DNA from 4 places in the Glutamicibacter sp. NPDC087673 genome. Region 1 is predicted to be linked to each of the others. Evidence: riboswitches for the same ligand, from Rfam matches in the RefSeq annotation. Region 1 holds a riboswitch; each other region holds the start of a gene.

Evidence for each region. Region 1 has a riboswitch for thiamine pyrophosphate ahead of thiC (phosphomethylpyrimidine synthase ThiC). Riboswitches for the same ligand answer to the same signal wherever they lie in the genome.
Region 2: it holds a riboswitch for thiamine pyrophosphate, as region 1 does, so the genes downstream of both, thiM (hydroxyethylthiazole kinase) here and thiC (phosphomethylpyrimidine synthase ThiC) in region 1, are expected to answer to the same signal.
Region 3: it holds a riboswitch for thiamine pyrophosphate, as region 1 does, so the genes downstream of both, thiO (glycine oxidase ThiO) here and thiC (phosphomethylpyrimidine synthase ThiC) in region 1, are expected to answer to the same signal.
Region 4: it holds a riboswitch for thiamine pyrophosphate, as region 1 does, so the genes downstream of both, ACIOTL_RS04660 (ECF transporter S component) here and thiC (phosphomethylpyrimidine synthase ThiC) in region 1, are expected to answer to the same signal.

What each region holds. Positions count from the first base shown of each region.
Region 1 covers NZ_JBIUWB010000002.1:221,303-229,188, reverse strand. The annotation lists gene ACIOTL_RS05400 (MaoC family dehydratase N-terminal domain-containing protein) at 1-15, opposite strand, end outside; gene ACIOTL_RS05395 (hypothetical protein) at 117-392, opposite strand; gene ACIOTL_RS05390 (DUF2797 domain-containing protein) at 480-1,421, opposite strand; gene ACIOTL_RS05385 (GTP pyrophosphokinase family protein) at 1,663-2,439, shown strand; tRNA gene ACIOTL_RS05380 (tRNA-Met) at 2,522-2,598, opposite strand; tRNA gene ACIOTL_RS05375 (tRNA-Thr) at 2,646-2,717, opposite strand; tRNA gene ACIOTL_RS05370 (tRNA-Thr) at 3,251-3,322, shown strand; TPP riboswitch at 3,596-3,703, shown strand; gene thiC (phosphomethylpyrimidine synthase ThiC) at 3,700-5,442, shown strand; gene ACIOTL_RS05360 (DEAD/DEAH box helicase) at 5,535-7,454, opposite strand; gene ACIOTL_RS05355 (hypothetical protein) at 7,763-7,886, shown strand, end outside.
Region 2 covers NZ_JBIUWB010000001.1:875,410-883,295, forward strand. The annotation lists gene thiD (bifunctional hydroxymethylpyrimidine kinase/phosphomethylpyrimidine kinase) at 1-1,212, opposite strand, end outside; gene thiE (thiamine phosphate synthase) at 1,209-1,850, opposite strand; gene thiM (hydroxyethylthiazole kinase) at 1,843-2,637, opposite strand; TPP riboswitch at 2,627-2,721, opposite strand; gene ACIOTL_RS04135 (GntR family transcriptional regulator) at 2,756-3,124, opposite strand; gene ACIOTL_RS04140 (hypothetical protein) at 3,121-4,680, opposite strand; gene ACIOTL_RS04145 (aldehyde dehydrogenase family protein) at 4,740-6,173, shown strand; gene ACIOTL_RS04150 (amino acid permease) at 6,253-7,701, shown strand; gene pgm (phosphoglucomutase (alpha-D-glucose-1,6-bisphosphate-dependent)) at 7,698-7,886, opposite strand, start outside.
Region 3 covers NZ_JBIUWB010000002.1:383,220-391,105, forward strand. The annotation lists gene ACIOTL_RS06210 (alpha/beta fold hydrolase) at 1-286, shown strand, start outside; gene ACIOTL_RS06215 (GNAT family N-acetyltransferase) at 408-842, shown strand; gene ACIOTL_RS06220 (OsmC family protein) at 874-1,305, shown strand; gene ACIOTL_RS06225 (mechanosensitive ion channel) at 1,600-2,820, shown strand; gene ACIOTL_RS06230 (GNAT family N-acetyltransferase) at 2,904-3,932, opposite strand; TPP riboswitch at 3,943-4,047, shown strand; gene thiO (glycine oxidase ThiO) at 4,045-5,142, shown strand; gene thiS (sulfur carrier protein ThiS) at 5,169-5,414, shown strand; gene ACIOTL_RS06245 (thiazole synthase) at 5,417-6,238, shown strand; gene moeB (molybdopterin-synthase adenylyltransferase MoeB) at 6,235-7,380, shown strand; gene ACIOTL_RS06255 (GNAT family N-acetyltransferase) at 7,448-7,886, shown strand, end outside.
Region 4 covers NZ_JBIUWB010000002.1:73,125-81,010, reverse strand. The annotation lists gene ACIOTL_RS04680 (chorismate-binding protein) at 1-195, shown strand, start outside; gene cls (cardiolipin synthase) at 206-1,702, opposite strand; gene ACIOTL_RS04670 (aminodeoxychorismate lyase) at 1,869-2,744, shown strand; gene ACIOTL_RS04665 (ATP-binding cassette domain-containing protein) at 2,741-5,068, opposite strand; gene ACIOTL_RS04660 (ECF transporter S component) at 5,065-5,673, opposite strand; TPP riboswitch at 5,739-5,860, opposite strand; gene ACIOTL_RS04655 (DUF4235 domain-containing protein) at 5,945-6,187, shown strand; gene mnhG (monovalent cation/H(+) antiporter subunit G) at 6,244-6,648, opposite strand; gene ACIOTL_RS04645 (monovalent cation/H+ antiporter complex subunit F) at 6,648-6,914, opposite strand; gene ACIOTL_RS04640 (Na+/H+ antiporter subunit E) at 6,916-7,542, opposite strand; gene ACIOTL_RS04635 (Na+/H+ antiporter subunit D) at 7,554-7,886, opposite strand, start outside.

The DNA of each region.
Region 1 (7,886 bases):
GGGGTTGATGCCCATGGATTCTCCTGAACGTTGTTGGAAGTGGCCAGGCGAGGCTGCCGCCGGATACGGGACCCGGGCGCAGCCAAGCGGTCACACGGTGGAATTCTTGCGGAGCCCTAGTCCTGCCCGTCCGCCGGGCGCTTCTTGGCTCGAGGGGCCGCCAGGCCATTGGCAATGCGCCACTGGCGCGCATCCCTGGCGCGGACAACCAGTCCGGCGATGTGGCAGAGCATGCCGATGACCATGATGCCGATTGCTGTGTAGACCGTTGGCAGCGATGGAATGTTGGCGCCGATGATGGCCAAGATGATGCCTGCGCCCATGATGCCCATGGCAGCGAAGACGAGCTTCTTATAGCGTGGTGAGGCTGATTCCCAAGGAGTGTTGGTCATGGTTCAAGTCTAGTTCAGCTCCGGCTGTGTCCGCTCATTGTGGCCGGGGCATTTCCCCGTGACTCCCCCGACAACGCTGGGCCTGATTCAGAACAGGGCGGATTGCTCTTCCCTGAAATCTGCGCAGTTCTCCACGATGGCGACCTCGCGGGTCTTCAACTCGGCGGCATCCAGCAGGCGCACGGTGGTGCCTTCGCCGCTGTCTGCGAGGATGCTTTGCCCCAGCACGCCGCGGATGCGCAGATTCACGGTGTTCCCGCCCAGCGCGGTATTCCAGGCATGCAGCGCATGGGTATCCCAGGCGTCTACTACCGGGCGGGCGAAGGCCGGTTGTTCCCACAGCTCGTCGCGCAGCTGCACGCCGTAGGTTTCCAAGCCCCGCTGGGCGCCAAGGAAGGACCGGGCCCGGCTTGCCGCTTCGGAGTTGATCTGGTCCAGCTGGGCGTAGTCCAGTTCCCAGCTGGCCAGTCCCTTGATCTTGGACTTCTGCCGGACTTGCTGGCTCAGGCCCACGTGTTCAGTGACAAGGTCTTCGAGCACTCGAATAGCGGCTCCATCAGCGGCGCGGGCAATATAGCGGGCAATGACCGCTCCCTGCTGCGCCAAGCGAGTCCATTTGCTCTGGGTTGAGGTGGTACCGACTTTGGTCGCCCCATGGGCGAAGCTTGCGACATACAAGAAGTGCGGCTGCTCCAGGTACTTGCGCATGCCTTCCGGGGCTTCGCCGGTCTTGTGGAAATGATGCATGAACTTCGAATGATCCAGCCGGCGGCAGCGTTCGCACTGGGTTCCGGTACGCAGCGCTTTGTTCTTCGGGCAAGGCAAGGTGTTGCGAGAGCCATCGCTGTTCATCGTGATGTAGCCCAGGCAGAATTTCAGTTCGCCGATGCGCAAGCTTAGGGAACGGTTGGCTTCCAGATATTCGGTGCTCCATTTTTCCGCTTGCCTAAGCCGGAGCATGGGGGCGCGTTCATGCTCTGAGAAGCTGATGCCGTGGCAGAGCTGCCGGTGGTCGCTGGCGAATTCCATCGATGCCTTCCTCGAAGTTACCTCTTCAACGATAGTTCACCGGACATGGCTAGCTCCTGCAAGGCAGGTTGGCCGGCGCCTGCAGCCCGAAAGTTTGCTGGACGAATTCCCGATTCGTTCTGGCCTAATTCCTAGGAGAAGCCCTTAGGCTGGAACTGCACCGGAACCGTACCGCGGGCCGGGCCATAATCTGCTGAGGTGATCCAGGATTTCTGTCCCATTTGATGACAAGACTCGTGCAGTGGCCATCGCAGCTGCCGAGACCGCCCCTTCGCCGGCCGAGCTGCAGCGATTGACGCAGGCTTTCCGCCATGATTTCCAGCGTTTCATGATGGAGTACCAGTTTGCGGTGGACGAGGTGCTGACCAAGGTCTCGATCTTGCGTGAAGAGTTCTTGTATTTGCACAATTACAATCCAATTGAGCACGTCACTTCCCGGGTGAAAACTCCGGAGAGCATCATGCGCAAGGTCTCCCGCCGGAACATCTCCCCGTCCCTGCCTGCCATTCGCGAGAACATCAGCGACATTGCCGGCGTGCGCATTACCTGCAGTTTCGTCAAGGACATCTACAAGGTTCTGAACACGCTAACCTCGCAGAATGACCTGAAGGTCCTCCAAATCAAGGACTACATCAAGAACCCGAAGCCCAACGGCTATAAAAGTGTCCATGCGATCGTGCAGATCCCGGTCTACTTATCCGATGGCCCGGTCGATGTCGTGGTGGAGCTGCAGATCCGTACCATTGCCCAGGATTTCTGGGCAAGCCTGGAACATAAGATCTTCTACAAGTACGAGGGCGAAGTTCCAGAACATCTAGTGCAAGAGCTTGCCGACGCGGCGGCCATGGCGACGAAACTCGACATGCAGATGCAGCGCTTGCATACCGAAGTCCACGGCCATGATGCCAATCAGGCACCGAGCCAAGAGGCGGATTTCGATACGACAGCGATCCAGGGGCTGCTGTCGCTGGCTCAGCAAGCCAAGGACGGGAACCAGGAGAAGGACTTGGATCACTAGCCGTTCATGCCCTCGAAGGACAATGCTGCTTCGGGGCCGGAAACCAAAAAAGATCCTCGGCCGAGGCCGAGGATCTTTGATTTGGTAGCGGCGCCGGGACTCGATCCCGGGACCTCACGATTATGAGTCGTGCGCTCTAACCAGCTGAGCTACGCCGCCACAAGTGAGAAGCAATCCAGTAGAAGCCAAGAATGCTTCTCACTCAGAGCCCCCTGCCGGAATCGATCCGGCGACCTCGTTCTTACCAAGAACGCGCTCTACCACTGAGCTAAGGGGGCAACGAGTAAATACTCTACACGGATTTCCCGGCAAAGAAAAATCGGCGGATCACCCCGGAAAAGACCAGGAGAATTCTGTAAAACCACTAGTCAATGACTATTTATCCTCTTACTCGCTACCCCGGGGACGAAGGGTGGGACAAAAAGTGCCCTGGTGACGATGCTCACGAGAGTGCTCCTCGCGGTCAATCGCGGATTTGCCATGACGCGCAGAATAGAATCCCGCGGATCATCCCCGGTGGCCAAGCATCGAATTACCCCGCTTGGAACTTCGGAACGCTGACACCCTTTCCCACTCCAGAACCCCTGACCGAGCGGCACTTGGGCAACACCCGATCCACCTAGGCGCCCAGGCACGGCTCCGGTGCCCGGCAGCTGGATCCCGGGCCGTGAACCGGGGTGCTGGAAACCGCCAGGAAGGCAACAGCTCTTTGCCGCCCATTCCGGTCTTGAGTAGGAATATTGTGACCTCAGCAACAAATTCCCGACGGATTTTGCAAACCTCAAAAACCTGTGTAAAGTATTTACCTGTTGCCCCCTTAGCTCAGTGGTAGAGCGCGTTCTTGGTAAGAACGAGGTCGCCGGATCGATTCCGGCAGGGGGCTCGAAATAAGAGAGGCAATCTGGTTCCAGATTGCCTCTCTTTTCGTTTATCCCGCAGATGCCGTGTAGCCACTGCGAGCATGGCCCAAGGCGCACCCCAAGCTGCAGCACCGGCTATCGGCCGCGTCTTGCGCCCCGGATTCCAGGTGCCCCCGGCAAGAGTCTCCGGCCAATGAAAAGCATCCTGGCCCGCCACAGCCGGCCCTTCCCACTTCCTTGATGTCAGGCCCTGACCACTGGGTTTGCGTTTTCTCCTCGCAAGCGTGCTAAGTTGTTCGCGACCACACGGGTGCCCTGGCAAGGGCTGAGATCGGGCTATCGCCGTCCGCGACCGTTGAACCTGTCCGGGTAATGCCGGCGAAGGAAGTGAGTTTCCCCAGTGGAACAAATTGAACAGCACCCTGCCCACACCCTTGCCTACCGTGAATCTGCGGGAATTTCTGTTCCCGTCACGCAGATCCAATTGGCAGACTCCCCCAATGGACAGCCCAACGAGCCGCTGGCGGTATATCGCACCAGCGGACCGGGAAGCGAGCCCACCCAAGGCCTGCAACCCTTCCGCGAGCGGTGGATCCTGGAACGCGGGGACGTGGAAACCTATGCAGGCCGCGAACGCAACCTGCACGACGACGGACGCTCAGCGGTCCGCCGCGGCACGGCCAGCGCGGAATGGGCCGGACGCTCAGCCCCGCCACTGCGGGCCGTTGGCGGAGCCCGCGTGACGCAGATGCACTATGCGCGTGCCGGGATCATCACCCCGGAAATGCGCTATGTGGCCCTGCGCGAGGAATGCGATGTCGAGCTGGTGCGCAGCGAGCTCGCGGCCGGGCGAGCCATCATCCCGGCGAACATCAACCACCCGGAATCCGAGCCGATGATCATCGGCAAGGCGTTCCTGGTCAAGATCAATGCGAATATCGGCAACTCGGCGGTGACCAGCTCCATCGCAGAAGAAGTCTCCAAGCTCCAGTGGGCGGCCAAATGGGGCGCGGACACGGTAATGGACCTGTCCACCGGAGATGACATCCACACCACCCGCGAGTGGATCATCCGCAACTCCCCGGTCCCCATCGGCACTGTGCCGATCTACCAGGCGTTGGAGAAGGTCAACGGCGAAGCCAACGAACTGACCTGGGAGATCTTCCGCGACACCGTCATTGAGCAGTGCGAGCAGGGCGTGGACTACATGACCATCCACGCCGGGGTGCTGCTGCCCTACATCCCGCTGACCGCCAACCGGGTCACCGGCATGGTCTCGCGTGGCGGGTCCATCATGGCCGGCTGGTGCTTGGCGCACCACCAGGAGAATTTCCTGTACACCCACTTCGATCAGCTGTGCGAGATCTTCGCGCAGTACGACGTGGCCTTCTCGCTGGGCGACGGGCTGCGCCCGGGCTCCATCGCAGATGCGAACGACGCCGCCCAGTTCGCCGAGCTGGACACCCTGGCCGAGCTGACCAAGCGCGCCTGGAAGTACGATGTGCAGGTGATGGTCGAAGGCCCGGGGCATATCCCGTTCCATCTGGTGCGCGAGAATGTGGAACGCCAGCAGCAGCTGTGCGACGGGGCGCCGTTCTATACCCTGGGCCCGCTGGTCACCGACATCGCCCCGGGCTACGACCACATCACCAGCGCCATTGGCGCCACGGAGATCGCACGGTACGGGACCGCGATGCTCTGCTACGTCACCCCCAAGGAGCATCTGGGACTGCCCAACCGGGATGATGTGAAGACCGGGGTGATCACCTACAAGATCGCTGCGCACGCCGCCGATCTGGCCAAGGGCCACCCGGGTGCCACAGCGCGGGATGATGCGCTGAGCAAGGCGCGCTTCGAATTCCGCTGGAATGACCAGTTCGCGTTGTCCCTTGACCCGGTCACCGCACAGGAATTCCATGATGAGACCTTGCCGGCCGAGCCGGCCAAGACCGCCCACTTCTGCTCCATGTGCGGGCCGAAGTTCTGCTCCATGCGCATCTCCCAGGATATCCGCGACGAGTACGGCTCGGCCGAGGCGCAGGCCGCATTGGCCGGGATGGCGCAGAAAAGCAGGCAGTTCCTTGAAAGCGGCGGCACGGTCTATCTCGGGGACGGGATCCCGGTGGGAACTCCTGCTCCGTAAATAGCCTGCGGCGCACGAAAAACGCCCTTGGGGCAAGCTTTCGGCTTGCCCCAAGGGCGTTATTCAATGCTGTTCAGCTGCGTGCGACTGGCTTAGTAGTCGCGACGTCCACCGCTACGGCCCGAATCGCTGAAGCGATCCTTGCCGCCGCGTCCGCCGCCACCGAAACCGCCACGTCCGCCACTGCGTCCGCCACCGAAACCGCCACGTCCGCCGCTGCGTCCGCCGCCGAAGCCGCCACCACGGCCGCCACGGAAGCCACCGCGGTCGCCTTCGTCGTCGCGACGTGGGCTGCGGCCATTGTCGAGCTCAAGCTCGATGGCCTCGCCGCCGATGCGGGTCTTGGACAGTGCACGCCACTGGTCCTTGCTCAGCTCTGCTGGCAACTCGACCAGGGTGTGGTCCGAACGGATCTCGATGCCGCCGATTTCCGAAGAATCGAAGCCACCCTCGTTGGCCAGTGCGCCAACGATCGAGCCCGGCTGCACGCGGTTGCGGCGGCCAACGGCCAGACGGTACATGGCGTTGCCCTCGGCAGCGGTCTTGCGGGCACGTGGACCGCGATCGCCACGGTCACCGCGGTCGCCACGCTCGCCGCGCTCTGGGCGATCCATGCGCGCCTTCTTCGAAGGGGACATGACTGGTTCGGTCATCAGCAGCGGGCGGCCGCCCTGGGCCATCAGAGCCAGTGCAGCTGCGATTTCCAGCTGGTCCAGGTCTTCGTGCTCGGAAGCGAACTTCTCCACGATTTCGCGGAAGGTGGTCAAGTCCTGGCCGCTGATGGTCTTATCGATGCGATCAGTGAACTTCTGGATACGACGGTCGTTGACCGAATCCAGCGAAGGCAGCTGCATCTGGGTCACCGGCTGGCGGGTAGCCTTCTCGATGGCACGCAGCAAGTACTTCTCGCGCGGGGTCATGAACAGGATCGCGTCGCCCGAGCGGCCGGCACGGCCGGTACGGCCAATGCGGTGCACGTAGGACTCGGTGTCATGCGGGATGTCGAAGTTGATAACGTGCGAAATGCGCTCAACGTCCAAACCACGAGCTGCCACGTCGGTAGCAACCAGGATGTCGATCTTGCCCGAGCGCAGGTTCTCAACGGTGCGCTCACGCTGCTGCTGAGGGATGTCGCCGTTGATGGCAGCCGCGGTGAAGCCGCGGGCCTTCAGCTTGTCGGCCAGGTCCTCGGTAGCCATCTTGGTGCGGACGAAGGTGATAACGCCTTCGAACGACTCGGATTCCAGGATGCGGGTCATGGCGTCCAGCTTGTGGGCGCCCATGACCTGCAGGTAGCGCTGGGTGATGTTGGTGCCGGTGGACTGCTTGGACTTCACGGCAACTTCCTGCGGGTTGCGCAGGTATTCCGAAGCGATGCGGCGGATGGTGCGTGGCATGGTTGCCGAGAACAGGGCAACCTGCTTGTCCTCTGGGGTAGCTTCCAAGATCTTGTCGACCTCCTCGGCGAAGCCCATGCGCAGCATTTCGTCGGCCTCATCAAGGACAACGTACTGCAGGTTCGACAGGTCCAAGGAACCCTTGTTGATGTGGTCGATAACGCGACCTGGGGTACCAACGACTACCTGGGCGCCACGGCGCAAGCCGTTGAGCTGCGGGCCGTATGGCGAGCCGCCGTACACTGGCAGAACGGTGAAGTTCGGCAGGTACTTGGCGTAGGAAGTGAAGGCTTCGGCGACCTGGAGGGCCAGCTCGCGGGTTGGAGCCAGAACCAGGATCTGCGGGGTCTTGGCTGGACCATTGGTGTCAGCCAGCTCTGCCATGCGGGACAGGGCAGGAAGCGCGAAAGCAGCGGTCTTGCCGGTACCGGTCTGGGCCAGGCCGACAACGTCGCGGCCTTCGAGAAGCAGTGGAATGGTCGCTGCCTGGATTGGCGATGGCTTTTCGTAGCCAAGGTCGGCAAGCGATGCAAGCACGCGGGCATCCAGGCCAAGTTCGGAGAAGAGCACGGTTGGCTCTTCCGGGGTCTGGTTGTCGTCGGTGTTTACGGGCATGTCAGAAGACACGAAGAATTACCTCATTCGTTAGGGGATAGGCCTTGGCCGTCCCCAAAGAAACGACGTATAGGCTGCACAGTCAGATACAAGTCACGCTCATCAAGCGCTCCCCTATGACATAAAGACCCGCACACACTTTGCGGAAAATACAACACGAGAAGGCTCCGGCCTCAAAAATTGGGCTGGATGCGAGAGGGATACCCTGATGTTCGCGAACACTTAATGCTAGCTTGAACAGGCCACTATTGTCAGTGTCGAGAGCGTGTGAGATCGGGCACCGCACCAAAGCACGTAGGGTTGAGAACGTGAAGAAACCACTTTTTCCGCGACGTCCAGATGAGCCCACCCCAGGCGGATTGTTCATCGCCCAAATGCTATGGCTCCTAGCCGGAGTGCTTTTTCTCGGCTTCGGAGGCTTCCTGGCTTACG
Region 2 (7,886 bases), on a different contig from region 1:
GGCATGGTTGGCTGCCGCCAGCCGCTTGCCGATGTCCTGGTACAGCCAGTAGCAAGGCAGGATCGCGGCAATCAGCTCCCCGTAGCTCTCCTGGCTGGCGGCCAGGTGGTTGGTGTAGTTCAGCGTGGTGGCGCTGGGCGTATCAGCGAACTCATCCAGGTAGCTGCCGTGCAGCTGCAGCTCGCCATCGAGGATGCCGTTGGCGCCACGCGACCAGAAACGCTGGGCACCGAGATCCGGCGCCATCGAGCTGGCTAGCGAAAGCACCTTGGCGTAACGCAGCAGATACAGCGCATCCTGGGCGATGTAGTAGTGGAAGTCATCCCGGTCCAAGGTGCCCTCGGATAGCCGGGTGATGAAATCCAGCTGGTCGATTTCCTCGCGGATCGGCTGGATCTTCTGCCACCAGTCGCCCATGGGATCTGCCGTGCCGAAGAAGTCGATGAAGTGGTTGACCGGGCCGTGGCCGCTGCCCACCTGCAATTGGTCGGCCGCTGCGATGGCCTTGGAGAGGTAGGACTTGGACTGCTCCAACGCGGCGATCCAGTCTCCAGTGGCAGCGAAGCGGGTAGCCAGAGTGCTGGAAAGGGTGCAGCCGGTGCCGTGGGTGTTCCTGGTGGCATGGCGCGGTCCGTGCAGCTCCAGCTGCACCCCGCCCGCCGACACCAGGGCATCGGGGCAATCCGCCCCGGCCAGGTGCCCGCCCTTGGCCAGCACCAGCGTGCCGTGCTTGGCAGCCAGCCGCTGGGCCTGGCGCAGGGCTTCGTCCCAGGAAGGGGCCACAGGCTCGCGCAGCAAGCTGGCCAGCTCCAGCAGGTTCGGGGTAATCACCGTGGCGCGATCCAGCAGCGAATCAAGGGCCGATTCGTCGTCGAGCAGGCGATCCCCGCTGGTCGCCACCATGACCGGGTCCAGCACGACGGGGGCGTCAACAGTTTCCAGCCAGCTGGTGACTGCGCGGATCACCTCGGCGTTGGCCAGCATCCCGATCTTGATCGCATCGATGCGGATATCTGTACTCACGGCTTCGAGCTGCGCGAGGACGAAATCGCCGCTGATCGCCTGAACTCCGGATACCCCATGGGTGTTTTGCGCAGTCAAAGCGGTGATCACGCACATTCCGTAGCCGCCGTTGGCGGCAATGGCCTTCAGATCCGCTTGGATTCCGGCGCCGCCGGAAGGATCGGAGCCTGCGATGGATAGGATGTTCATTTCGAGGCCTCCCAGGCTGCGACCAGCTGCGCGCTGGCAAGTTGCGGATCTTCGGCGTTGCAGATGGCGCGGACCACGGCCAGGCCTGCGCCGCCGCCGGCGCGGATCGCGGCGGCATCGTCTTGGGTAATTGCGCCGATCGCTACGCAGGGCAGCTTGGCCAAGGCAGCGGCTCGCGCAAAGCCGTCCAACCCCAGGGGAGCAGGATGGTCTTTTTTCGTCGGAGTGGCGCGGATGGCTCCTACACCGAGGTAGTCGATCACCGAGGCGTCCTTGTTCGCCTGGGCCAGCTGCTCATCGCTGGAAGCACTCAAGCCGATGATGCCCTCGCCGATGATCTGGCGAGCCAGCTGTACCGGCACATCTTTTTGCCCGATATGGATGCCGTTCACTGCTGCGCCAGCAGCCCGTGCCGCGAGGTAGACGTCAATGCGGTCATTGATCAGCAACTGGGCTTTGCCCTCGGTGAGCTTGGCAGCCGCGCAGGCCAGCTCGACGAATTCCCGGGCGCTTTCATCCTTGGCGCGCAGCTGGATCCACCCGATCCCTCCGGCGACGGCTCCCTCGATAACTTCCAGGGTGCTGCGTGGGGTGCAGCTGGCAGTGTTGGCTACTAGATAAGCGCCGTAATTATGCATGGTTCAATTCCTCGTACTTCAAAGTTTTCAGTTCCCGGGGATCGGCAGCCGACAGCGCATCAAGGAAGGCAACTGCGAAGCTGCCCGGACCGGAGCTGCCAGCCAGGGCCTTTTCCGCGGCCAGGCCATAGAAACCGTGGGCTGCGATGGTGGCCTCGAACGGGTCATCGTGGACCGCAACCATCCCGGCGCAGACCGCGCCCAAGGCGCAGCCGCCACCTGTCATCCGGGTCAAGCCAATTCCGTTGGTATGCACCAAGACGGTACGCGTGGCGTCGATGATGGCGTCAGCCTGGCCGGAAATGGCCACTACGCAGTCGTGCTCCGTGGCCAGTTCGCGTCCCGCCGCCAAGGCGGCAGAAACCTCATCCAAGGCATCGACACCGCGCGAAGCAGATTGCCGGCCGGCCAGAGCCAGGATTTCCGAGGCGTTGCCTCGAATCAGGGTCGGGCGTTGCCGGACAATGCGCCGGGCAAACTCCGTGCGCACCGGAAGCGCTCCCACTGCCACTGGATCCAGGACCCACGGGGTGCCTGCAGCGCTCGCCGACTGCACAGCTTCTTCCATGGCGGTCAGCTGTTCAGTGCTTGGAGTTCCCAAATTCACCAATACGGCTGACGCTGCCTGCGCGAATGGACCGGCCTCTCCGGGCAGATCCGTCATGGCCGGAGAAGCCCCGGATGCCAGCAGGGCATTGGCAGTGAAATTGGATACGACGGTATTGGTCAGGCAAAAAACCAAAGGTGATTGTTGCCGGTATTTTTGGGCAACTGCATGCAAAGCCATGCGACATCCCTCCGCTAGCGTGAACTAGATCAGGTTCTACGGGTCTTATCTCAGTCGGTTGATCCGACACCCCGTGTCACTGCCATAGAGCGTACGCACAACCGGTTCCGAGGACAAGTTACTTACGCTCGCGCCGCGCCACCAAGGCCTTGAGCGTGGCCGCATCCACCTTCTGCGCGGCCGCCAGCGCCCAGAGGCGATCCACGGCGGCCAGCAGATCTTCCCTGGTGTCCACCGGCTGCGGCCGCTCGTTGACCACTGTGCCGGCCCGGCGCCGGGAGGTGATCAGCTCTTCGGCTTCCAGCTCCTTGTAGGCGCGCGCCACTGTACCGACAGCGACGCCGAGGTCCGTGGCCAGCGCACGCACAGTAGGCAGCTTGCTCCCCGAGGGCAGATCTCCCAAGGAGATCAGTGAAGCAATCTGCGAGCGGATCTGCTCATAGGGCGGGGTAGCTGCTTGGAGGTCAACACTGATCTGCGTGCTCATGAAGTAGCTGCCGGCTGATGTTCCCGCACGAAGGCGCTACCGGGGCGCTCTAGGAAAATGACTGCTGGGACAACGAAGATGAGCAATGCAAAGAGTCCCAGCCCGGCCGGGAATCCGTAGCCAATGAGCAGCATGGCTACCACTGCACTGGTGTTAACACGCATTGAACGCAGTTCCAGGACCTTGCGGTACCAGATTTCTTCGGCCGACGAGACAGCCCAGGGAATAATTGCCCGGCGGGAGAACCAGACGAATCCAAGATGGGTTGCCAGCAACAGCAGGATCAAGCCTGCAACCATTGTCTTGCCTGGAGGCACGAAGCCCCACAAATAGTCCAGCGGCGGATCGAGCAGAAAATAGGTGCTGGTGGCAAACAGCAAGCCAGCGGCGATGTAGGACCACAAGGGCAGGGGCGCGTGGTACTTGGGTGCTGCAGACGCCTGCCGGGCCACCGTGCTGACGTAGCTGAGATAAAGCGCATTGAGAACGGCATAGCTCAAAGCCGCACCGGCAAAGATCATTAAGATCCACGTAGTTCGCTCATTGGTAGGCATCTGGAGCTCGTCATCCAGTGGCAAGAATGACCAGCCGATTGCAACGCTGAGCAAGGTGAGTGCTGCAGTTACGTATTGCAAGGTGAATAGTTGATCACGCAAACGCGAGAAGGCGGTCCGTTCCCTGGTGGTGGATTGAGCTGAGAATGTAGAGCGCGGTCCCCAGAAGAGCAACGTGAGGGCGACCGCAAGGGCGCCATAGCTAACGAACTCGTACTGTCCATCCGGCGAATTAGCCTGCGAGTAATTGACCACCGACACGGTGAAAGCCAGCAAGACGATGCCGATATTGCGCATCAAGCGGTTGAGCCAGACCGTGCGCAACGCTTGGTTGTCTTCGACCGAGATGCCGGCCAAGGCAGGTCTTTTCAGGATAACTACGGTAATCACAGCCGCGGCCACGATGATCCCTGCCAGGGCCACGATGAATACCGGGAGCATCTGTGTGCCCGGCAACCGCCCATCATACGGACCCTCCGACGTGTATGAATGGATGCCGTCAAAATCAAAGGTCGTGAATTCCGAGGCCGGAACGCCAACGAGCCCTTCGACTTTGGAGGCCGGCCACAGGGAGCCGACTGCGATCAGCAGCAAAAGCCCAACGAAAGCCCCTAGGGCCTTGGGAAATGGAGTTGTCAGGCTGCGGGCCTCTAATGAAGCGGTGCGCACGGGCTGGAGTTCCTTGGGCCAAGTGAACAAGCCGATGAGGTATACCAGAAGAACCCAGATCCCCGGAGTGAGTGCTTCAGCGATAGCCGAACCTGAATTGGTTTCGGTCATTGAAACGCGCCAGGTCTCGGACAAATCCCATGAGGTTGAAGCAAAGAATGCGATCAATGCGCACCAGAACGAGTGGGATCGGGCCCGGTCGATAGCTGGTGTTCCACGCCTGTGCGCCACCGAACGCAACCAAACGCAGATGATTGCGGCAACGAAAGCGATGGATATGGCGCTCGCCGAGAACTGGTTCATGGACATCAATGTATCAACTATTTGATACATATTGAATCCTCTGGCGAATTAAACGATGAAAAATAGTCCCAGTGACGTACGCTCAAATCATGGGTCTGTTTACTTCCACTCCGTTGCCCGAACCGGTCGGTGATTCCGCACCTCCGGTGGACGAGCATCCATCGCGCATAGCAACAGTTCTGAGTCATTTGCGGCGTTCTGCGGACACGCGGATCACGCATCCGCGACGCTTCCGCCTGCAGCAGCTCAAGGCACTGGAGAAGATGCTGGAAGAGCATCTGGAAGACTTCGTCCAGGCCTTGGCCGAGGACTTGGGCAAGAGTGCCACCGAAGCCAAATTCTCCGAAATCGACGTGGTGCGCGCGGAAATAGATTTCGCCCAGCGCCACCTCGTTGAGTGGATGGATTCCACCAGTGTCAAGGTTCCGCTGGCCTTGCAGCCAGCCATGGCCAAGGTCGAGCCGCGCCCGCTGGGGGTCGTGCTGATTATCGGAGCCTGGAACTATCCGGTTCAGCTGGTGCTCGCACCGCTGGTCGCGGCCATTGCTGCCGGCAACGCTGCGGTCATCAAGCCATCCGAGCTGGCTCCTGCGACCTCAGGCGCCTTGGCCAAGTTCCTCCCGGTCTACCTCGACGAACGGGTTTACGCGGTAGTTGAAGGCGGCGTGGATACCTCCACGGAGTTGCTTGCCGCCCGCTGGGACCACATTTTCTACACCGGCGGCGAACGCGTGGCCAAGATCGTGGCTGCCGCGGCCGCGAAGCATCTGACGCCTACCACCTTGGAATTGGGCGGAAAATCGCCGGCCGTGGTGGAGAACGATTCGTTGGCTTCCGCGAAGCGCTTGGCTTACGCCAAGTTCATGAATGCCGGCCAGACCTGCGTGGCGCCGGATTACGTATTGAGCGTGGGCGACTCGTCTGAGCTCATCAGGCGCCTGGGCCAGGCCATCTCCAGCTTCTACGGCAAGGAACCGCTCACCCATCCGGACTTTGGCCGCATCGTCAGCCGCAAGCACTTTGAGCGGCTGCTGTCGATGTTCGAGCAAGGCGAGGTGGTTTTCGGCGGCGAGTACGACGAGGATACCCTGCGCATAGCGCCGAGCATCATGCGCAATGTGGACCTCGAGGGAAGTTTGATGACCGAAGAGATTTTCGGTCCGATCCTGCCGGTGATCGAGGTGGAAACCTTCGAGGAAGCACTCGAATTCATTGCCCGGCGGCCGTCGCCGCTGGCCGCTTACCTGATGAGCGAAAGCCCGCGCCTGCAGTCGATTTTCTCTGACCGGGTGCGAGCCGGCTCCATTGTGCATAATGCTCCGTTGGCCCAGATGATCGTTCCAACCCTGCCTTTCGGCGGCGTGGGACCGAGCGGAATGGGGGCCTACCACGGCAAGCACGGGTTCGAACGGCTTTCGCAGATGCGCTCGGAATTCAACAAAACAACCGTCGTTGATACCCTGAGCGCGATATATCCTCCATATTCATGGGCCAAGCGAAAGATTATTGATCGCTTACTGTAGCGCGGTTCATAGCTTTATGGCTTGTCAGGGTGCTTGGATTGATAGGTTGGAAATTTTCAAGCATCAGGAGATGTAACGCATGACTGAGCCCGCACCGTCCCAGGACGGTCTGAAGCGTGGCCTCAAAGCTCGCCATATGCAGATGATTGCCATTGGCGGCTCGATTGGTACCGGACTATTCGTCGCGTCCGGCGGCACCATTGCCCAAGCTGGCCCCGGTGGCTCGCTGGTGGCCTACGCGCTGATCGGCATGATGGTGCTGCTCCTGATGCAGTCGTTGGGAGAAATGAGCGCCCGGCTTCCGGTCGCCGGTTCCTTCCAGACCTACGCAACGGTCTTCGTGAATCGCCACTTCGGCTTCGCGATCGGCTGGAACTACTGGTTCAACTGGGCCATTACCGTGGCTGCCGAGCTGGTGGCAGCTGGCATCATCATGTCCTACTGGTTCCCTGATGCCCCGGGATGGATCTGGGCGGCCATCTTCCTGGTGCTGCTCACCGGATTGAATGCGCTGTCCGCCAAGGCCTTTGGCGAGGGTGAATACTGGTTGGCCGCGATCAAGGTCATCACCGTGGTGGTCTTCTTGATCTGCGGTGTCGCGATGATCTTCGGCATCCTGGGCGACTCCACCCCTGGCTTCAGCAATTGGACCGATGGCGAAGCGCCATTTGTTGGCGGCTGGCTGTCCATCGTATCGGTCTTCATGATCGCCGGTTTCTCCTTCCAGGGAACCGAACTGATCGGCGTGGCCGCCGGTGAAGCCGAGAACCCCCAGCGCGATATCCCACGCGCCATCAAGGCGATCTTCTGGCGCATCATGCTCTTCTACATCGGCGCGATCTTCGTCATTGGCATGCTGATCCCGTATGTGGATCCATCCCTGCTCTCTTCCGAGGCATCGGATATCACCACCTCGCCATTCACCCTGGTCTTCGAGCGTGCGGGCGTAGCATTCGCCGCGGCACTGATGAATGCGGTGATCCTGTCGGCCATCCTCTCCGCAGGCAACTCCGGTCTATATGCCTCTGCGCGCATGCTTTATTCGATGGCGTTGGACGGCAAGGCTCCAAAGATCTTCGCCCGCTTGAACAAGCGCGGCGTGCCCATGCCGGCAATGCTGCTAACCGCCTCGGTAGGCCTTTTCGGCTTCCTTACCGCGATTGTCGGCCAGGGTTCGGCATATACCTGGTTGCTGAACGTTTCGGGTCTCTCCGGCTTCATTGCCTGGGTGGGTATCGCGGTGTGCCACTACAAGTTCCGCAAGGCATATATTGCCAGCGGGCAGGATCTCGCGAACCTGCCGTACAAGGCGCCACTGTTCCCGCTGGGACCGATCCTGGCTTTCGTGATCCTGATCGTGGTGATCGTCGGCCAGAACTACCAGGCGATCGTGGATGGAAACTTGCTGCAGATGGCTTCGAGCTACATCGGCCTGCCGATCTTCCTGCTGCTCTGGCTGGGCCACTGGCTGGCTACCCGCAAGCAGCCAGCCGTGGCCATCGATCCATGGACCGCGAAGCTGAACTAGCCAGCTAGCGCAGCATCAACAATCACCCGAGCTTCAGCCAGCACCTGCTGCAGATGCTCGGGTGATTTTGTTGATTCTGCATAGATCTTGTAGATGTCTTCTGTGCCCGATGGGCGCGCGGCAAACCATGCGTGCTCGCTGGAAACCTTCAAGCCGCCAATGGGGAAGCCGGCCGCTTGCGTGGC
Region 3 (7,886 bases), 160 kb from region 1:
CGCGAACTTGCGCTCCATGGCCAAGCTATCCAAGCGCTACTTCCTGGATCCTCTGCCCGTGGAGCGTAAACGCCAGCTGGATATTCCGGTAACCATCCTGTGCGGGAAACAAGACCACATCACCGGATACCGGGATCCCGAGCAGCTATCGCGCCGGTACCCCTCGATGAGGATCCGCGTGCTTGATTCTGCAGGGCATAACGTGCACCTTGAGCAGCCCGAGCAGGCCGCGGCCGAATTGCGGGACTGGGCCCACCGCACGGGCCGCATGAACGAGCCGGCTTGAGCCGGGGAAAAACCGCATGCTGGTGTGCCGCAACGATCCATGAAAACTTGAGGAATCGCTGGCACCCGGCTACATTTCGAATCAGCAAGTACGGATTCGCTTGAGCATGAAGGAATATGGCATGGAAGAGACTCTCCTGCTGCGCGAGCTGTCGAGCGTGGATGAAGTGCCTGACCTGCTCGACATTTGGCGCAGTTCGGTGGAACGCCGGGGAGACTTCCTCTCGGCTGCTGATATTGATGCGGTGGCCGTCGCCCTGGAAGCTGTCTATAGCCAATCGGTCTCAGTCAGGATTGCCCAGCATGGTCGACGCATTGTTGGCTTTGCGGCATGGAGCAGTACACGCATCGAACTGCTCTGGGTGAGGCACACTGATCGCCAGAAGGGTGTGGGCCGCATCCTGCTGGATGAAATCATCGCCAGCATTCCCGGGATCAGCGTTCATCTCGATTGCCAGCGCCAGCCTGCCATTGCGTTCTTTGGCGACTGCGGATTCGTGCCTGTGCCCGGGGAATCTGCATCGTCGCCGCAACGAGTCGTATTGCGCCACGTGTAGTCTTCAGCCTGGATCGTGGCACGATAGTTTCATGAGTGAAAATAGCCGTGAGATCCGTGAAGTCAGCATCGAACGCGTCGAGGCACGCAAGTACAGGGCCACTAGCCTCGAATCGGGAGCCAGCCTAGAATTCGGCCAGGGCGAAGGATTGCTAACCCCGGTGGAGTTGCTGCTTGCTGCCATCGCAGGATGTTCCGCAATTGATGTTGATGTGGCGACCACCAGGAGAAGCGAGCCTGAGAAATTCGAAGTCAAAGCGGGCGGCTACAAGGTCTCTGAGAACTCGGCGAGCCGGATGGAGGACATCCATCTTGGTTTCGATTTGAAGTTCCCCGATACCGAGGAAGGCCGCAAGGCAGCCAGCATGGTGGAGCGCATCGTCAAGCTTTCGCATGACAAATACTGCACCGTCTCCCGCACCGTTGAACTGGGCGCTTCCGTGCGGAGCGAAGTCATCAACTAGGTAGCGGGACTTCCGGCAATTCCCGGATGAATAAAGGTCAATGGCTGAATCCGCAATAGCTTCCATGGCAATTCACGGGTTTGGACGCAACCGCGAACTTTCTAACATTGCGTGGATCAGTTGTCGGCAAGGTCTTATTGTTCGGAATTCGTTGAATACATCGGGATATAGTCAGCTTTTCGCAATTCGAGCTGTGAAAGTCCAATGATTCAAGCTGGGAGCATGGGTCTTTGCCCTAGTCAGCGGAGAACCTTCATCGTAGGGTCGGACTGTCCCTACGTTGAAGGAGCAGCAATGCAGTCTGAGAACGTTTTAGGCAATATCGACTGGGCGTCGATGCTACAAAAGGTTGGCATCGCGCTAATCATCCTCATCATTACGTGGCTAGTTGCACGCATAATTCGTTGGGCTGCCGCCAAACTGGTGAACAGGGTGAAGTTCCTGCAAAAGCAGGGCAATGACGGAGAACAAATAGGCCAATCCCTGGGCAAGGTCGCGGGGTTGATTGTCTGGCTCTTCGGCCTCGTGGCAATCCTGCAGGTCTTCGCTCTATCCGAAGTGCTATCGCCGGTGCAGGGCATGCTCGGCGGCGTCATGGCCTTCATCCCCAACCTCATCGGTGCGGGCTTCATCTTCTTCATTGGCTACGTCATCGCGAATATCGTTCGCCAGCTGCTGAGGACCGGTTTGGGAACTGTCGATTTTAGCGGACTGGTCCGCAAGGTCACCCCAGGCAACGAACCAGTAGATGAAGTTCAGTCTCGCGAATCCCAAGCGAAGATCGTTGACATCATTGCCAACATCGTCTTCGCCTTGATCCTGCTAGTCGTCGCAATATCAGCCCTGCAGGTTCTGGGCATCGCGGCAATTTCGGTACCTGCCCAGCAGATGCTGCAGCTGGTCTTCACCGCAATCCCGCAGGTCATCATGGCCTTGGCGCTCTTGGCCGTGGGTATCCTGATTGCCAAGTTCGTCGGGCAGCTACTTGAATCCACCCTCCACGGCGTGGGTACCGACACTGTTGTTGCCCAGTGGGGCGTAGTTCCCGAGGGCAAGAGCGCTTCGGGAATCATCGCTGGCATCGTCAAGATTGCTATCGTGCTGTTCTTCGGTGTGATGGCGGCCCAGATGCTGAACTTCCCAGCGATCACCAATATCCTCAATGAGATCCTGGCCTTGGGCGGCAAGATCCTCTTCGGCGCAGCAATTATCGCCGCAGGTTTCGTCATCGCCAATGTGATTGGCCGCTTCTTGGGTGACACTACTGCTTCGAAGATCATCCGCTACACGGCAATTGCGCTGTTCGTGGCGATGGGCCTGAAGTACATGGGTATCGCCGATTCGATCATCAACATGGCCTTCGGCGCAATCGTCATTGGCGCAGCATTGGCAGCGGCTCTGGCCTTTGGCCTCGGCGGTCGTGATGCTGCGGCCCGCACGCTGAAAAAGATGGAGGCCCAACAGGCCACCAATGGCCCGGACTCGACGCCACCGGCATCGAACCCAGGCATCTAACCACGCATCACAAAACCTGAGGGACAGATAAGAAGTCGCGGAATCCAAAACCGGATTCCGCGACTTTTTTGATGCCCGCCAAGCTACTGCTGCGTGCCCCACGGCAAGGGCATGACCGCAGAGCCGCCATCGGTACGCAACCGCGCGTAGGTGTGCACATCGATGCGTTCTCCGGCAACCAGGAATTTGCCCCGCTCGACACCTTCGTGCAGGAAGCCGTTGCTTTCTGCCACATGCTTCGACCCGGGATTATTTGCCCGCAAGCCCAGCTCCAAGCGGTACAGTCCCAGCTCGTCGAACAGGTAATCCACCAAGGTTGCCACGGCGCGGGTGGCCAGCGACCGGCCCCAGTAATTCTGGTTCATCCAATACCAAATCCACGCGTTCTGATTGGCCGGGTCGACCGTACCGCACACCAGTCCCACCAGCCGATCCCGATATGCGACGGCCATCGCCTGCTGGCGTTCCCCGGCCTCCAGCAGTGCGCGCACATACGACTCAGCCTTTTGCGGGGAATCGGCGTCGCCTTGGCGCAACATGTCGGGGTTCGAGGAGAATGCCTCGAAGACCGCTTCGGCATCCGAAAGGCGCAGCCGGCGCACCGTGAATTCACCGTCGGCATGCACGGTTTCCTTCGGTCCTGCAGATGGCTGCGGATGAGCGGCGGCCGTGCCCTGGTGGAAGAGCAGCTGCCAGCGGCCCTGCTCATGGATCCACAGTGAACTGCGTTCGCTGGGGGAACCGGCGAGCAGCTTCCAGCGCAGCAGCACCAGCTGGTCTGAAAGCTGGAGAGCCACCGGGCTTTCGACTTTCAACGCCCCGGCATCCCGTGCCGGCTCCCGGGCCAGCTGGGCAATGATGGCCTCGCGATCATAGACTCGCCCGCTGGCTCCCACCTCGGCGAACCGAGGATGCAAGCGCCGCTGCAATTGCTCCTGGCTATGGCGTTGGCTGGATTCCAAGAGTTCTTGCTCCAACGAGATGATGGTGCTGGATAGCGCAGAACCTTGGGGAAGCACGATAGGGAAGTCATGGAATGCCATGTCAGCAAGTACATCACAGAAGATGACGGAACTGCGTTCAATGAAGTTCGACTTTATGAGCTGCATCATGCTTATAATCGCTGTAATCCGCGGGAGCCTGAATCGACCAGGCTGAGAGGGCACCGAGCCGACCGCTACACCTGATGCGGGTCATGCCGCCGTAGGAAGGAAGCGTGCCCTTGTGCATGTCAACATTGTTGGCGCCGGGATAATCGGCCTGGCCGTCGCGTTCGAGCTGGAATCACGCGCACACACCGTCACCCTCATCGATCCGGCACCCGGCCAAGGTGCAAGCTACGCGGCAGCAGGAATGCTGGCCCCGGCAGCTGAAACGGTCTGGGGCAATGGCCCGTTGCACCAGCTGCTTGCCGCCTCGAATGCCGCCTATCCGCAGTTCATCGAGCGCATCGCATCGGCCACCGGGCAACGCCCGGACTACTTGCAGAACTCCACGCTCGTTGTCGCCGCAGAGCCTGCGGACCGCGAAGCCCTGCACGAGCTGGCCGAACTGCAGATATCCCTCGGCCTGTCAGCGCAAAAGCTGCTGCCCAGCCAAGCCCGCAAGCTCGAACCAGCCTTGGCCGCCAATATTTCTGGCGCGGTCCTGTGCCAAGATGACCACCAGGTCGACCCTCGATCCATCGTCAAGATCCTGTTGGAGCATCTGCGTCCGCACCTGGTCGAGGAACGGGCGCAGGCACTGGTGACCGACGGGAAGCGGACCACCGCTGTGCGGACCGCATCGGGCCGAATCCTCGAAGCGGAGCAGACCATCGTGGCCACCGGTCTTGGCACCCTCGATGGCTTGAACGAACTTCCGCTGCGCCCGGTCTACGGGGACATCCTCCGGATCCAGGGACCAGCAGGCCCGCCGCTCATCACCCGCACCATCCGCGGCATCGTGCACCGGAAACAGGTGTATCTGGTGCCGAGAAGGGACGGTAGCCTCGTCCTTGGCGCCAGCGTCCGTGAAGACCGGCAACAAGCGGTGAACATTGGCGCGATGCACCTGCTGTTGGACAACGCGAGAAAGCTTGTCCCCGGCATCAGCGACTGCACGCTGAACGAAGCAACGGCCCGGGCACGTCCCGCCACGCCAGATGACCGGCCGCTGCTGGGACGCCTTGATCCAGGGCTGCTGCTCTGCACCGGGTACTCCCGGCACGGCGTGCTGCTGGCTCCGCTGGGCGCAACGCTCACTGCGGATCTCGCCCACGGCCACCAATCCCACCCCTTGCACCAGGCTGTGGATCCCCACCGCTTTGCCAACGCAACCTAGACCGCTCACCGAACGGAGCAGCAACCATGACAAGCATCGGCATCAATTTCAATTCACGGCAACTGAACCTGGACGAAGGAACCACCCTTCGCGAATTCATCAGCACGCAAATCGGCAAGGAACTGGACGCCAACTCGGTGGCCGCTGACGGCAGCAAGCTCGGAGTTGCCGCCGCCGTCAATGGCGCTGTCGTTCCACGCAGCGCCTGGAATAGCTACCTGCTGGCCGAAGGGCACAGCATTGAACTCGTTACCGCGGCCCAGGGAGGCTAGGCATGGAAACGCGCAACATCACCGAGCTGGACATCCACAGCGACCCATTCCAGATCGCCGGACGCTCCTTGTCCTCGCGCCTGATCCTCGGCACCGGGGGAGCGAGTTCGCTGACCACCCTGGAAAGCGCCCTGCAGGCCTCCGGAACGGAGCTGACCACCGTGGCCATCCGCCACTTTTCGGCGGCCGGCGCAGGCAACGTGTATGAACTGCTGCAGCGCAACAACGTGATTGCGCTGCCCAACACCGCTGGATGCTTCACCGCCCGCGATGCGATCCTCACCGCGCACCTGGCCCGTGAAGCTCTGGAAACCAATTGGATCAAGCTCGAAGTCATTGCCGATGAGCACACGCTGCTGCCGGACCCGCTGGAACTGCATGCGGCCACCGAGCAACTAGTGGCCGACGAGTTCCAGGTTTTCGCCTACACCAATGATGATCCGGCACTTGCCCAGCGCCTGCAGGACGCCGGGGTTGCGGCAATCATGCCGGCCGGAGCACCGATCGGCTCGGGCCTGGGGATCCTGAATCCGCACAATATTTCCACCATCGTCTCGCGCGCGCAGGTACCGGTGATCCTTGACGCCGGGGTGGGCACCGCCTCGGATGCGGCCCTGGCCATGGAGCTCGGTTGCGACGCGGTGCTGCTGGCCAGCGCGGTGACCCGGGCGCACAACGCGCCGCTCATGGCCAGGGCCATGAAGGATGCTGTGCGTGCCGGGCGCGCCGCGCGGCTCGCTGGCCGGATCCCGCGCCGCGATACCGCACTGGCCTCATCGCCGGCCGAAGGCATGATGCAAACCCTGGTCGGTGACTTCTCGTGAGCCGGGAAGCCCTGGTCGCACCCGGCGCGGAGCTGGAACCGGAAGAGCTGGCGCGCTACTCCCGGCACTTGTCCCTGCCCGGGGTGGGAGAAGAAGGGCAACGCCGCATCGCCAACGCCAAGGTGCTGGTTATCGGAGCCGGGGGCCTGGGCAGTCCCATTGCCAGCTACCTGGTCGCTGCGGGAATCGGCACCCTCGGGGTCATCGACGATGACACCGTCGAGCTGTCCAATCTGCAACGACAAACCATGCACCGGCAACAGGATGCAGGGCGCTTGAAAGTGGATTCGGTGCGGCGGATGGCCCACGAGCAGAACCGGAACGTCCAGATCATCACCGTGGATGAAAAGCTGGATGAATCCAACGCCGTGGCACTTTTCAGTGAATATGACTTGGTCATCGACGGCAGCGACAACTTTGCCACGCGGTACCTGTCCAATGATGCCGCGGAAATCACCGGCACCCCGCTGGTGTGGGGAACCCTCTTCCAGTTCTCCGGGCAGGTGTCCGTCTTCGATCCGCGCACCGGCCCGATGCTGCGTGATCTTTTTCCGGAAATCCCCGACGCGGACTCCGTGCCCAGCTGCGCCGAAGGAGGAGTCTTCGGCGCACTGTGCGGCGTTATCGGTTCGGTGATGTGCGCCGAAGCCCTGAAGCTCATTACCGGAATCGGGACCACCCTGAGCGGCAAGCTCTGGCTCTATGATGCGCTGGAAGCCACTGTGCGGACCCTCGAATTCGCCAGGGATCCGCAACGTGAGCCGGTGACCGGGCTGGGGGAGTACCAGCCGGTTTCCTGCGCTGCCGAAGGGCATGTCCCGGAGCTCACGGTTCAGCAGCTAGCGGAGCTGGAAACGGAAGAACCGGTATTGCTGGTGGATGTGCGCGAATCCTGGGAACGCGACATCATAGCGATCCCGCACAGCCAGCACCTTCCGCTCGCGCAGCTCAAAGAACGGGGACTGGGAAAGCTCGCGCACAGCGCTTCGGCGGTCGTATTCGTGTGCAAAACCGGTGCCCGTTCGCAGCAGGCAGCGCGGATCACCATGTCCGGTCGGGATGCAGGCATTGCCGTCTACAGCCTCAGCGGCGGAACCGTGGAATGGGCCAGGCAAGTGCAGGGCCAGCAGGTGGCCTACTAGGGCTCAGGCGCATCTTTGGCGCGCAATTCACCGGTGGGAAGTGGAGGCGCTCTGGCATACTGGCGCTATGACGTTGGGAAAGACGCTGGAGATCCGTGAATTGGAAAGCCAGGACGAACAGCAGGCAATCGACGCCCACCACTTGATGCTTCGCGAAGACTTCGAGTTCTTGCCGACTTGGTCTGCAGCCGAGGACTGGGAGGACTATATCTACCGGATGAAGGCAGGGCGCCGAGGCGAGCACATTCCAGAAGGCTGGGTTCGCTCGGCGCTGTTCGCCGCCTTTGACGAGGGGGACCTGGTGGGCCGGGTTTCCGTCAGATATGAAATCAACGAGAGCCTTTTTCAGGTCGGCGGACATATCGGCTATGGTGTAGTTCCCGAGTATCGTCGCCGTGGTGTGGCACAGGAACTGTGCAAATTCGGGTTGCAGGAACTTCGCGAATCAGGAATTGAACATGCGCTGGTTACCTGTGATTCCGATAACATCGGTTCAAAATCCACCA
Region 4 (7,886 bases), 150 kb from region 1:
GGTGCCGCCGATTTCTCCGTGGTGATCCGAACCCTGGTATGCGACCGGCTAGCTGACCAGTCATGGCGGTTGAGCTTGGGCCTTGGCGGGGCAATCACCGCTGATTCGGTGCCCGCTGAAGAGTGGGACGAGGTCATCACCAAATCCCGCGGCGTCCTTCAAGCACTGGGCGCCAGTTTCCCGCAAGACACTTAAGCCAACTGAATTATTGCAAGGTGGCCGTCAAGCGAGCCACGTTGTCGATCCAGCGTTGCATGCGAGGACGGCGGCGCCACTGCGAGAGGGTGATTTCCGAGGAAATCCCGCGGTAGTGGTTCTGCACCTGGTTAACCGCATCGACCATTTCCTTGCCCAGCAGCATCACGGAAATTTCCATGTTCAGGCTGAATGAGCGCATGTCCATATTCGAGGATCCCACCACGGCCACGTCGTTATCCACGGTGAAGCACTTGGTATGCAGCACCATCGGTGCCGGGTAGCGGTGAATGCGCACGCCGGCTTCCAGCAGCTGCTGGTAGTAGGACTGCTGCGCGTGGTGCACCAGGAACTGGTCGCCCTCTTCGCAAACATACAATTCCACTTCTACTCCGCGCTGGGCGGCAGTGGTGATGGCATAGAGCAGCGAATCGTCAGGAACGAAGTACGGGCTGGTGATTTCCAGGCGTTCGGAGGCCGAATAGATCAGCGTATTGAACAGCCTGAGGTTGTTCTCGGTACCGTATCCGGGGCCGCTGGGCAGCAGCTGCGCCAGGGTGGAACCGGGACGTTCCTCATAGGCCAGCGGGTGGCGGGCCTCAGCCATATCCATCAGCACTTCCTGGTCGTCGTCCTCCTGCCACCAGTCGGTAGCGAAAGTGACGTCGAGGCTGCGCACCAGCGGACCTTCGACCCGGAGCATCATTTCAACCCATTCGCGGCCCACCTTATGCGAGGACTCGCGCTTGTAGCCGGGTTCAATCAGGTTCTGGCTTCCGGTGAAGGCCACCTCGCCATCAACAACGAGGATCTTGCGGTGGTTGCGCAGATCCGGGCGGCGCCAACGACGGCCAATCAGGTCGATGGGCAGCATCGGGCGCCAGTTGATACCGGATTTCTTCAGCCGCTTCTTGAAATCCTTGTAGCCCTTGACGCGCAAGGTTCCCAGGTGGTCGAAGAGCAACCGGACGTGCACGCCGCGCTCCGCGGCCGCTTCCAGCGCATCGAGTACCGGTCCAACATAATCCGGGTCATCGCCCATGATGTAGAACTGGATGTGCACATAGCGGGTGGCGTTATCGATTTCCTTGCGCATGGCATCGAGCGAAGCCCGGTAATCGGAGATGACCTCTACCTGGTTGCCGCCTTCCAGCGGCATGGCACCAAGATTGCGGTTGAGCATGACTGCCGATTCGACCCATTCCTCCTGGGAATGGAATTCTTCGGGCAGCTGCATGTGGCTCGTGGCCTTCATGATTTCATCGTGCGCACGCCGCTGCTTTTCCAAGCGGCGGCGCGACAGGTGCGGATTGGCGAAAAGCCAGTATGCGACAAGTCCCACAACGGGCAGGAAGAAGATAGCCAATAGCCATGCCATGGCGGTGGTGGGGCGCCGGTTGCCCGGAACGATGCCGATCATGAAGTAGCGAACCGCTAGCTCTATTGCGACCAGCACGCTCCAGAGAACGCCGCCAATCTGCAAGAAGACTTCATTACTTGGCCACACTCGGGCACCCCCTTGGCTACACCCCGCGAATTCGGCATTATCGGCCTCTGATCTGCGATGTACAGGCCAAAATCCTTCGCTTAGCTTATCGAACATTGCCGGACTTGTCTGAATCTCCGCCTGCAGAAATCGCGCAGAAGACGCTGGGGTTCGATAATCTGTCTTTATGAGCTCACTTGTATTCTTGGATCCGGCCTATCCGGCTGGTCGTCTTGCAGACATCACTGCACCGCAACTTCTGGTCACAGCACAGGGAGTCACGCGAGGTGATGGCATCTTTGAATCGATGCTCTACACCAACCAGGCCGTACGCAAATTCGAAGCGCACCTGGCACGCTTGGCGACCTCGGCTGAAGTTGCCGACTTGGCCATTCCCGATGCGCGCAGCTGGTTTGCCGCGGTAGATACCGCTGTGGCCGATTTCGATGCCACCGGCGGCGCTGAAGAAGCGGTGGTCAAGCTGGTCGCCGCGCGCGGCGAGCACGACAATGATCCTGCCATTTGCTGGGTCACCGTGACCCCTGCCCCGGCTTTGGGCAGGGAACAGCGTGAAACCGGTGTGGATGTCCTGATGCTGGATCGCGGCTACGACTCGAAGCTGGCCGAACGTGCGCCATGGCTCATGATGGGCGCCAAGACCCTTTCCTATTCGATCAATATGGCCGCCCTGCGCTACGCGCACAAGCACGGCGCCCATGATGTCATTTTCACCTCCGCCGACGGGATCATCCTGGAAGCTCCGACCTCGACCGTGCTGGTAGCCCAGCGCGATGGCGAGACCAAGCGGCTGCTGACCCCGATGCTTGAAACCGGCATCCTGCCAGGCACCACGCAAAGCGCCATTTTCGACGCTGCGGCCCAGGATGGCTGGGAGCTGGGCTACGGCCCGTTGCGCCCGGAAGACCTGTATCAGGCCGATGGCGTGTGGCTGGTTTCCTCCATCCGCCTGCTGACCCCGGTGCGCACCATCGATGCCAAGCCGTTGCGCCTGGACGCTGAGCTCCATGAAGAGCTCAGCGCCCTGAGCGAAGCAATCCGCTAGGACCACACCAAGTTGTAGGTCCCTGCCAGCACGGCCGCAGCCATTGCGGCCGTGCCAAACAGGATCCCCGTGGCCAGCACCATGCCATCACGCCAGGTGAAGGTGGCCGTGCGAATCCATGTGCGCTTGGCCGTGCCGAACCCCTTGGCCTCCATCGTGGTGGCCAACCGTCCGGCGCGGCGAATCGCTTGCACCAGCAAGGCCAGCACCTGACCCAGGGTTGCCTTGATGCGTTGGCCCACGGTGCCGAAGTTCCCGACACCGCGAGCGCGCCGGGCCAGCGTGAGCGTGGTGAATTCTTCCACCATCAACCCGAGCAATCGCATGCCGGCCAAGGCCCCGAGCACAAACCGGTGGGGTACCTTCAGCTGCTGAGACAGCGCCCCGCCCAAATCGCTTGGATTCGTGGTGGCCAGCAGCAAGATGCACGGGATGGCCAGCGCGAAAGCGCGCAGTCCGGTGGCAATGCCCCCGGCCACCGATCCCTCGGTGATGCTGAAGGCGCCGAATTGGGCGTAGACCATGCCGCTATCCTGGCCCACCAAGGCGATGCCCCACGCCGCAAGGATTCCGGCAATCAGCAGTGGCCACGCGCGCTTGAGGAATTTCAGCGGGCTCAGCCCTGCCAGGGGGAAGAACACCACGGTCGCCACGATCACGACCAGCGCCGAAACCCAATCCAAGGTGGTGATCAACGGCAGTGTTGCCGCAGCCACCGCACCGAGCTTGGCCAGCGGATTGATCTTCGCCAACCAGCTATGCCCTACCGGCGCATCAAGCACCGGCCCCTGTCGCGGGGTACCAGCTTCCGGGGTGCCGGCAGTGAGCACCAGGTCCCTTGCTTTGAGCACCGAGGCAAAGTGATCGTCGTGGGTCACAGCAATGATCGCGGTGCCCTGCTGCAATTCCTCAACCAGCAGCCCGGCCAGTTCTCTCCACGTATTCGCATCCTGCCCGAAGGTCGGTTCGTCGAGGATCAGCACCTGGGGGGATGCGGCCAGAACAGTGGCCACGGACAAGCGCCGCTTCTCGCCCCCGGAGAGAGTGAACGGGTTCGCGTCTGCCAAATGCGCCAGGCCCAAGCGTTCCAGCAACGCGTCCACGCGCGCTTGGACCTGGGCCGGCTCGTATTTCGGCGCATCGGCGCTGCTGGCCTGCGCGCGGCTGGGAGCGAAAGCCAGCTCTTCCCGAACGCTCTGGGTCACGAATTGGTGTTCGGGTTCCTGGAACACCGAACCGATCCGCCCAATCAATGCACCGGCCTTCCAGGCAAACGGGGAGTTGCCCAGACCGTCGGCCAGTTGCGCGGTGGCCGCCAACCCGCCGTCGGCCGGGACGAGCAATCCGCCCAAGGTCAAGGCCAGCGTCGACTTTCCAGCGCCATTCTCGCCGCGAATCACCGTCGCGGTGCCCGCTTGCACATTCACGTCCACCGCTTGGGTGCGCGGTGCCGTGGCGGTGCGGGCGGATACCAGCTGCTGCGCTTCCAGCAGCGTGGCACCGGCACCGTTCGTTGCCCGGGCCACCTGCGGGAAGTAGCCTGGAATCCACAGCCCGGCAGCAGCCAGCTCCTCGCGCACCGTTTCATCGGTGTACAGCTGCTGCGGGTCCAGATCGTGCGCGACTCCCCCACCGGGCTGCAGCACGATAACCCGGTCCACATGCTGCGCCCAGGCTTCAATCCGGTGTTCCACGACGACCAGCGTGGCACCGGAAAGCCGGGCGGCGTTCAGCACCGCATCGCGCAAGAGCTCAATGCTCTGCGGGTCCACATTGGCAGTCGGTTCATCGAGCAGCATGACGCTGGGTTCCATGGCCAGAATGCCGGCCAAGGCCAACCGCTGTTTCTGCCCGCCGGAAAGTTGCTGGGTGCGGTGCTCGAAGGACAGCGCACCCAGACCCACAGCGTCCAGCACTTCGGGGATCCGCTGGCGGATCAGTTCGGGATCCATTCCGAGGTTCTCGGCGCCAAAGGCCACGTCATCGGCGACCCTGCTTTGCACTACCTGGGTTTCCGGGTCTTGCTGCATCAAGCCCACCGGGTGGCTCCGGATGAAGGCATCGCTGCCATCTATGAGCAGCCGGCCAGCGACCTGATCGTCCTCATCCGCTTCCAGCAACCCGGCCATCGCGTGCAGCAAGGTTGACTTGCCGGCGCCCGATGGACCGACCAGCAGCACCTTCTCACCGGCGTGGATCACAAGGTCCAGTCCCGAGATGGCAGGATTCTTCCTCTCGGAGTGCTGCCAGCCGAACCCCGTTGCGGTGATGGCGGCACCGCGCTGGGTCAGCGAGGCTGCGCCGGAATTGGCAAAGGAACTCATTTTGCGCTTTCCAGGTGCGCACGCCGGCTCGGCAGGGCGCTCAATGCACCGGTCTTCGCCAGTCCACGCGTGGCCAACCAGGACAGCAGCCCTGCGACGACTACGCCGGAAATACCGGTGGCGATCACGTGGAAGATCTTCATTCCGGCGGTGTACTCAACGTAGTAGGCCAGGATGTAGGCCTCGGAAATGCCGGCGAACAAGCCGGCGAACAAGCCGGCCAGCAGCGCCACGCCCAGGTTCCACTTGCGGTAGCGGAATGCTGCGAAGACCAGCTCTGCACCCAGGCCCTGGACCAGGCCGGAGATCAGTACGGTCAAGCCGTAGTGCGAGCCCAGCAGCGCTTCAACTACGGCGGCCAGCAGCTCGCAGTAGATTGCGGCGCCTGGCTTGCGGATGATCAGTGCGCCGAGCACCGCCGGGAAGAGCCACATGCCGGTGAGCAGCGCGGTGGCTGGCGGGAAAGCCGCAAAGGCGAGTGAGAACAGGCCATAGCCGGCACTCCACGCCCAGAAAATAACCCCTGAAGCGACGGCGATCACCGAGGCGACGACGATATCAACTACACGCCAGCCGGTACGCTGCTTCGAAACTGTTTCGTTCATTGCTGGTCCTCCTGTGGAAAGGAGGGGAGATGGACGGAATGAGGGCATACTGCCGCGCCTATCCGCATCCGAGATGCTCGACTTCCTTCGCCGGTACTAGCCGGGGCAGGTTCGAGGGTCTGCGATCTATCGCACTCTCAGCGTCTTGCGACTTTTTTAAAAGTCTGACGCTCCCCTGTCGGAATAATTACTGCTCCCCCACCATACCGCAGGTATGCTGGGCAGAGGAACGATATGTCAAGAGCTTGATCGCGAGGAAAAAATGGATAAAGTGCAGAAACTTGCCACTACCGGTATCACCGTTGGCGCTGGCATGCTCGGCGGCAAGCTGGTTGATTTCCTTTGGTTGAAGGCAACCGGCAGCAAAGCACCACGCAAGGGCACTGAGGAAGCAGCGGAAGCTTCTTTCCGCCGTGCCTTGGGCTTCGCAGTCGTTTCGGCCCTGGTCGCAGCAATCCTGCAGACCGTGGCTGATCGCAGCGCCAACAAGGTTGTTGCCAAGTTCACCAAGTAAGCTTCGGCGTTGAGCCAAAAGCGGGAGCCGCCCAGAGGGGCGGCTCCCGCTTTTTCTCAATCTTGTTCGTCTGGCGATCCGGTCTTGGAAACCGGGGTGGTTCCGGTCGGCGGTGTTCCGTTGACCTTGTTGACCACGTGGCTCAGCTCATCGGAGAACAGGGTTTCCTTGGCAGCGTGCTTGGTCCGGTAGCCGGAACGGCCAATCATGTGGGCCGAAACCGGTGCGGTCAATAGCTGCATTCCCCAGGCCAGCACGAGTACCGGCACCACAGCCCAGCTGCGCAGGTAAATGGCCAGTCCAGCGAAAATCAGCAGGAAGCCGAGTACCTGCGGTTTGGTCGCTGCATGCATGCGGGTGAGCATGTCCGGGAAGGTCAGCAAGCCGATGCCTGCGATCAATGACATCAGGCAGCCAAGGATCAGCAGGACGGCAACGAGGACATCAAGGAAGATTTCCATTAGGCGTTCCTCTGATCCGAAACAAAGCGCGAGACGGTCACCGAACCGATGAACCCGAGCATGCAGGCGGCCACGACGAACAGCAAGTAGTCGGTGTGCTTGTGCAGCACCATTTCCAGGCACAGCGCGGCGGAGATGATCAGCAGCATCACGTCCAGGGCCAGCACCCGGTCAAGGATTGACGGCCCCTTGGCAACACGGACCAGGCAGGCGACAGCACCGAGCCCGAGCATGATGCCGCAGATCCAAATGACGATATCCAGCATGTTACCCCTTCCTCGCATCAAAGTTCGGTCCGCATTCGCTCTTGATCGCTTCGTACTCGTCTCGGCTGCCGATAGCCATGATCAGCCGGCGTTCGATGTCCCGGATGCCGGAACGCGCCTTCTCCACGTCCGCAGGCGACTCGATGTCGATGTAGTGCAGGTACAGAGTCGACGAGCTGCGGTCCACGTCGATCACGAAGGAGCCCGGGATCAGCGTGAGCACGTGGCCCACGGTCATCACGATCAGGTCCGAGTCGGTGCGCAGCGGGACCGCAATGACCGCGCTGCGGGTGCGCTTCCCGCGGACCAGCGCCAGCCAGGCCACGTGGACGCTGGCCGCGAAGACCTGTCCGAGGAACCAGATGAACAGCTTCAGGCAGTACCAGGCATTGATCCGGCCCGAAAGGACCACCGGCGGCAGCGGGAACAGGTTCACGATCAGCAGCGCGATGATCACGCCGAAGACCATGTTCCCCAGGGAGAAGTCCTGCCAGAGAGCACCCCAGACGAAGAGCAGCAGCAGAAGCAGCGGCCATTCCTGCTTGAGTGTCGCGCGGTGGCGCACGCCGGAGGTATCCAGCGCATCGTCAATGCGCTGGTCACGCGGTTCAAAGTTCTTGTTCGGCATCATCCCTCCAATCAGAATGGCAAGATCGAGCTGATATACGGTTCGCGGGCGATCAGTTCCGCAGCCACCCGCTGGCAGAATTCGAAGATCGGCCCGGCAAAGATGGCCAGGGCGATGCCCGCAAGCACCAGCGAACCGGTGGCGTAGCGCATGCCCCACGGCAAGGAGTCGGCTTCCAGCTGCTTGGCCAGCTTCAACCCCAAGCGGGGGTTCTGCGCGCCGCCGGCCAACGTCTCGTCGGCGACCTGCGTCGCTTCGGCCACCAGGTCCTGGTTGGGCACCTCGGCATCAGCGGCACGGCGCCAGAACACACGGGCCCACACGCGGATGATCGCCATCAAGGT